2 regions of the Streptomyces sp. NPDC047022 genome follow, and region 2 is predicted to be linked to the other one. Evidence: riboswitches for the same ligand, from Rfam matches in the RefSeq annotation. Region 2 holds a riboswitch; the other holds the start of a gene.
What was found. Region 2 has a riboswitch for cobalamin ahead of ABZ845_RS06210 (ribonucleoside-diphosphate reductase subunit alpha). Riboswitches for the same ligand answer to the same signal wherever they lie in the genome.

Region 1: another riboswitch for cobalamin. It lies ahead of ABZ845_RS00125 (cobalamin biosynthesis protein); the one in region 2 lies ahead of ABZ845_RS06210 (ribonucleoside-diphosphate reductase subunit alpha).

Annotation. Positions count from the first base shown of each region.
Region 1 covers NZ_JBEYVV010000001.1:22,187-25,591, forward strand. The annotation lists gene ABZ845_RS00115 (inorganic phosphate transporter) at 1-652, shown strand, start outside; gene ABZ845_RS00120 (hypothetical protein) at 675-890, shown strand; cobalamin riboswitch at 1,085-1,227, shown strand; gene ABZ845_RS00125 (cobalamin biosynthesis protein) at 1,327-2,310, shown strand; gene ABZ845_RS00130 (cobyric acid synthase) at 2,307-3,405, shown strand, end outside.
Region 2 covers NZ_JBEYVV010000003.1:241,206-244,610, forward strand. The annotation lists gene ABZ845_RS06205 (GNAT family N-acetyltransferase) at 352-858, shown strand; cobalamin riboswitch at 904-1,057, shown strand; gene ABZ845_RS06210 (ribonucleoside-diphosphate reductase subunit alpha) at 1,182-3,405, shown strand, end outside.

The sequences.
Region 1 (3,405 bases), on a different contig from region 2:
CAACGACGCGCAGAAGACGATGGGCGTCATCACCCTGGCGCTCGTCACCGGCGGTGTCATCGCCCCCGGCTCGAACCCTCCCACCTGGGTCATCGTCTCGGCCGGTCTGGCCATCGCGCTCGGCACCTACCTGGGCGGCTGGCGCATCATCCGCACCCTCGGCAAGGGCCTCACAGATCTGGCGCCGCAGCAGGGCTTCGCCGCCCAGACCAGCGCGGCGACCGCGATCCTCGCCTCCTCGCACATCGGCTTCTCCCTCTCCACCACCCAGGTCTGCTCGGGTGCCGTCCTGGGCTCGGGCCTCGGCCGCAAGGGCGGCGTCGTCCGCTGGTCCACCGCGACCCGGATGCTCGTCGCCTGGTGCCTGACGCTCCCGGCCGCGGGACTGGTCGGCGCGGGCGCCGAACTTCTCACCAAGCAGGGCACCTGGGGCACGGTGACCACCGGTGTGCTGCTTGTCGCGGGCGCCGGGGTCATCTGGACGCTGTCCCGTCGCAAGCCGGTCACCGTGAACAACGTCAACGACGTCGACGGCATCGAGACGGAGCCCGCGGGCGTCGTCACCAACGCCATCGCCGCGGTGATCCCGCCTCCGGCGGGCCTGGTCGAGACGACCACGGCCGAGACGGTACCCACAGCCAAGACGGCTTGAGACGGCTAAGGAAACACCACTCATGAAGATCGACTGGGCAGCTCTCGGCTCCGTCCTCGGCGTCAGCCTCGGGGTGACCGTGGCTCTGGTGGCCCTGTTCACCCTGGGCGTCGTGGGCCTCACCAAGAAGGACTCGGCCGAGGGCGGCGCGGCCGCCCTCGCGGCCACCGGCGCCTACGCGTGCTTCGCGGCGTGCGCGGCGGCGGTCGGATACGGGATCTTCCTGATCGTGGCCTGAATCGCCACGGCTCGAAACCGTAGGGCACGGACACACGCGTCGCACCCCCGCAGTGGTCTTCACTGCGGGGGTTCGCCATGTCTGCGGCCACTCTCGCGCGTTGGGACGGAAACCACCGATTCGGGCGACTGACGGCACTTCAGCCGTGTGGGGCTCGGCACACCGCTGCATCGCAGGTCAAGAGCAGGTTGACGGGTGTTCCGGGCACATGGTGGACTGCCGGGGCCAATACGGCGGCAGGAGAGGAAGCCGGTGCGAATCCGGCGCGGTCCCGCCACTGTCACCGGGGAGAAGATCCCCCGGGAGCCAGGAACTCTCACCGCCGGTCTCGTCGAACCAGGGCGTGGACACCCTGAGTGAGGACATATCGCCATGCGCGGCTGCCTGTTGAGGTTCAGCGACCGGGTTCTGCCCCACCCCGCGGTCGGCTGAGCCGATGAGTGCCGATCGCGTCTTCGCGTACGGCGCGGGCCTCGGCCTCCTCGGTGACCACCTGCTCGGCGATCCCCGCCGCGGGCACCCGGTCGCCGCGTTCGGGCGAGCCGCGTCCGCCGTGGAGCGGATGCTGTGGCGGGACCACCGCGGGCGGGGCGCGCTGCACACCGCCGTCTGCGTGGGCGGCGCCGTGTCCCTCGCGGCGCTCGCCGCGTCGGCCGTGCGTCCCTCCCGTGCCGGATCCATCGCCCTCACCGCCGCCGCCACCTGGTCGGTCGTCGGCGGGACTTCACTCGCCCGAGAGGCCCGGACCATCGGGCGCGCCCTCGAAGCGGGTGACATCGAGGCCGCCCGCGCGCGTCTGCCCCATCTGTGCGGACGGGATCCGCAGGCACTCGACGCCGACGGGATCGCCCGGGCCGTGGTCGAGTCCGTCGCCGAGAACACCTCGGACGCCGTGGTGGGCGCGCTGATGTGGGGAGCCGTGGGCGGGGTGCCCGGGCTCGTCGGCTTCCGGGCCGTCAACACCCTTGACGCGATGGTCGGTCACAAGTCGCCCCGGTATCAGCGGTACGGGTGGGCGTCCGCCCGGCTCGACGACGTCGCCGGGTGGCCGGGGGCGCGTCTGACCGCCCTCCTCGCGGCGGCCTCGGGACCGGATCCGCGCGGGGCCGTACGCGCCTGGCGTATGGACGCCCACCGGCACCCGAGCCCCAACGCCGGGCCCGTGGAAGCGTCGTTCGCGGGTGCGCTCGGGGTACGGCTGGGCGGCACGCTGTCGTACGCGGGACGGGTCGAACACCGGCCCGTGCTCAACGGCGGCGGGGGGCGCGCGGTCCGCGTCCCCGACATCGAACGCGCCGTGAGTCTCTCCAGGCGCGTGACCGTGCTCGCCCTCGGCGTCAGTGTCGCCGGGCGGGCGGGCGCCCGGATGCTGTCCGGAGCGTTCACCCGAGGGCTTCTCGCGAAAGGACGTAAGGCATGAACGGCGGACTGCTCGTCGCCGGTACCACCTCCGACGCGGGCAAGAGCGTTGTGACGGCCGGGATCTGCCGGTGGCTCGTGCGGCAGGGGGTCAAGGTCGCGCCCTTCAAGGCGCAGAACATGTCCCTCAACTCCTTCGTCACACGCGAGGGCGCCGAGATCGGACGGGCGCAGGCCATGCAGGCGCAGGCGTGCCGTATCGAGCCCACCGCGCTGATGAACCCGGTCCTGCTCAAGCCGGGCAGCGACCGCAGCAGTCAGGTCGTCCTCATGGGCAAGCCGGTGGGCGAACTCAGTGCGCGCGGCTACCACGGCGGACGGCAGGAGGCACTTCTCGGCACCGTGCTGGACTGCCTCGCCGAGTTGCGGGGCACGTATGACGCGGTGATCTGTGAGGGGGCCGGAAGTCCCGCCGAGATCAATCTGCGGCGGACCGACATCGTGAACATGGGGATCGCGCGCAATGCGCGACTGCCCGTGCTCGTCGTGGGCGACATCGACCGCGGCGGTGTCTTCGCCTCGTTCTTCGGCACCGTCGCCCTGCTCTCCCCCGAGGACCAGGAACTCGTCGCCGGGTTCCTGGTCAACAAGTTCCGCGGGGACGTCTCGCTGCTCGAGCCCGGGCTCGACATGCTGCACGGTCTCACCGGGCGGCGGACGTACGGCGTCCTGCCCTTCCGGCACGGCCTCGGGATCGACGAGGAGGACGGGCTCAGGGTCTCCCTGCGCGGGACCGTACGCGAGTCCTCCGTGGCCCCGCCCGCCGGCGAGGACGTCCTGCGGATCGCCGTCTGCGCGATCCCCCTCATGTCCAACTTCACCGACGTGGACGCCCTGGCCGCCGAACCGGGCGTCGTCGTACGGTTCGTGGACCGGCCCGAGGAACTCGCCGACGCCGACCTCGTCGTCGTCCCGGGCACCCGTGGCACGGTCAGGGCCCTGGAGTGGCTGCGCGAGAGGCGACTGGCTCAGGCCCTCGTACGGCGGGCCGCGGAAGGGCGGCCGGTCCTCGGCATCTGCGGCGGGTTCCAGATCCTCGGGGAGCACATCGAGGACGAGGTGGAGAGCCGCCAGGGCCATGTGGACGGGCTCGGGG
Region 2 (3,405 bases):
GTCGTGGGGATTGCGCAGTTCCCCGCGCCCCCCTCGGGCGTCCCCACGGTGCGTTCGTACCTGCCGGTGCGTCGTGGGATTTGCGCAGTTCCCCGCGCCCCCATCAGGCGTCCCCACGGTGCATTCGTACCCGCCGGTGCGTCGTGGGATTTGCGCAGTTCCCCGCGCCCCCATCAGGCGTCCCCACGGTGCGTTCGTACCCGCCGGTGCGTCGTGGGGATTGTGCAGTTCCTCGCGTCCCTGTCAGGGGTGCTCACGGTGCGGTCGTGCCTGTGGGGCCGTGCTGTTGTCGGGCGGGGCGTTGGGAGAATCGGCGGTCCGTTGCCGTGTGGGTCGGGGACACTCGGGGGCATGGATATCGTCATCCGGCAGGTGGAAGCCGGCGAGTACGAGGCCCTTGGGGAGATCACCGCTCAGGCCTACCTCCGGGACGGGCTGCTCGACTTCGGGGAGGATGACTTCTACCTCGGCGAGCTGAGGGACGTGGCCAAGCGGGCGGCCTCGGCCGAGGTGCTGGTCGCCGTGGAGCACGCGCGGCTGCTCGGCGGGGTGACCTTCGTGCCGGGCGTCGGGCCCATGGCCGACATCGCCGGACCCGGGGAAGCCGAGATACGGATGCTCGCCGTCGCCCACACGGGCCGCGGGCATGGCGTCGGCGAGGCGCTCGTGCGCGCCTGCCTCGACCGTGCCCGCAGCGTGCCCGGCTGCGGGCGGGTCGTACTGTCCACCCAGCGGTCCATGCACGCCGCCCACCGCATCTATGAACGTCTCGGTTTCACCCGCACTCCCGAGCGCGGCTGGAGCCCCGTCCCGCACCTCACGGACCTCGTACTGCTCACCTATGAGTTGACGCTCTGACACGCTCCGAAGCCGACACGGCACAACATCTGGGGGTGCCACCGCTACCCGGCACAAGATGTATGCTCATGCTCGCTGTCGCCACAGGGGAATCCGGTGCGAATCCGGAACTGTCCCGCAACGGTGTACTCGTGCGTGCCCTCATCCAGGACGCCCACGAGAGTCAGTCCGAGGACCTGTAGACAGCGCGCCCCGGCCGTCCGGCCTCGGGCGCGTGACGTCCGGGCCTCGTGGAGTGGGCTGGTGGACGCGACGCCGCGTGCGCTCGCGAGCTGCCCCCTGCCCTCCGCCAGGCCCCCGTGCCGAGCGAGGGAGAGCCCCACGTGACCATCGCGCCAGCCGATCCGGCTTCAGCGACCCAGGTCGAGACCGACGGGATGGACGGTCCCGGTGCCGCGCTGCTGCGCATCCTGACCGAGCTGACCGCCGACCTCCCCGACGCGGACCCCGGACGGGTCGCCGCAGCCGCCCTGCGCGGCCGTTCCGCGCACGCGGACGAGGCGGAACTGCGCGAGCTGGCCACCGAGGCGGCCGCCGGCCTCATCTCCGAGGACCCCGCCTACTCGAAGCTGGCGGCGCGGCTGCTGACGATCGGTATCCGCGCAGAGGCCGCCTCGCAGGGGGTCACGTCCTTCACCGCCTCCATCACGGTCGGGCACCGCGAGGGGCTCATCGCCGACCGCACCGCCGAGTTCGTACGGCTGCACGGCGCGCGGCTCGACGCGATGATCGACCCGGCCGCCGACGACCGCTTCGGCTACTTCGGCCTGCGCACCCTGCACAGCCGCTATCTGCTCCGGCACCCGATCACCCGCAAGGTCATCGAGACGCCCCAGCACTTCATGCTGCGGGTGGCCGCCGGGCTCGCCGAGGACGACACCGCGCGGGCTGCCGACGAGGTGGCGGCCCTCTACGGGCTCATGAGCCGCCTCGATTACCTGCCCTCCTCCCCCACCCTCTTCAACTCCGGTACGCGGCACCCGCAGATGTCGTCCTGCTACCTCCTCGACTCGCCCAAGGACGAGCTGGACTCCATCTACGACCGCTACCACCAGGTCGCCCGCCTCTCCAAGCACGCCGGCGGCATCGGGCTCTCGTACTCGCGCATCCGCTCGCGCGGCTCCCTCATCCGCGGCACCAACGGGCACTCCAACGGCATCGTGCCGTTCCTGAAGACCCTGGACGCCTCCGTCGCCGCCGTGAACCAGGGTGGCCGCCGCAAGGGCGCCGCCGCCGTCTACCTGGAGACCTGGCACTCCGACATCGAGGAGTTCCTGGAGCTGCGCGACAACACGGGTGAGGACGCCCGCCGTACGCACAACCTCAACCTCGCGCACTGGATCCCGGACGAGTTCATGCGCCGGGTCGACAGCGACGGGCAGTGGTCGCTGTTCTCGCCGTCCGACGTGCCCGAACTGGTCGACCTGTGGGGCGAGGAGTTCGACGCCGCGTACCGCAGGGCGGAGGCGGCGGGCCTGGCGAAGAAGACGATGCCCGCCCGGGACCTGTACGGCCGCATGATGCGCACGCTCGCACAGACCGGCAACGGCTGGATGACGTTCAAGGACGCCGCCAACCGCACCGCCAACCAGACGGCCGAGCCGGGCCGCGTCGTCCACTCCTCGAACCTTTGTACCGAGATCCTGGAGGTCACGGACGACGGGGAGACGGCGGTCTGCAATCTGGGGTCCGTCAACCTCGGCGCGTTCGTCGACACGGCACGCGGCGGCCTGGACTGGGAGCGGCTGGACGACACCGTCCGCACCGCCGTCACCTTCCTCGACCGGGTCGTCGACATCAACTTCTACCCGACCGAGCAGGCGGGCCGCTCCAACGCCAAGTGGCGTCCCGTGGGCCTGGGCGCCATGGGTCTGCAGGACGTCTTCTTCAAGCTGCGCCTGCCGTTCGACTCCCCCGAGGCGAAGGCCCTGTCCAGCCGGATCGCCGAACGCATCATGCTCGCCGCGTACGAGGCGTCCACCGACCTCGCCGAGCGCAACGGCCCGCTGCCGGCCTGGGAGAAGACCCGCACCGCCCGGGGCGTGCTGCACCCCGACCACTACGGCGTCGAACTGGCCTGGCCGGAGCGCTGGGCCGCCCTGCGTGAGCGGGTCGCCTCGGTCGGCATGCGCAACTCGCTGCTGCTGGCCATTGCCCCGACCGCCACCATCGCCTCCATCGCGGGCGTGTACGAATGCATCGAGCCGCAGGTCTCCAACCTGTTCAAGCGCGAGACGCTGTCCGGTGAGTTCCTCCAGGTCAACTCCTACCTGGTGCGGGAGCTGAAGGAGCTGGGCGTGTGGGACGCCCGCACCCGCGAGGCGCTGCGCGACGCGAACGGCTCGGTGCAGGAGTTCCGCTGGATCCCCGAGGACGTGCGGCGGCTGTACCGCACGGCGTGGGAGATCCCGCAGCGCGGTCTGATCGACATGGCCGCGGCCCGGACGCCGTTCCTGGACCAGTCCCAGTCCCTGAACCTCTTCCTGGAGACGCCGACCATCGGCAAGCTCTCCTCGATGTACGCGTACGCCTGGAAGCAGGGCCTGA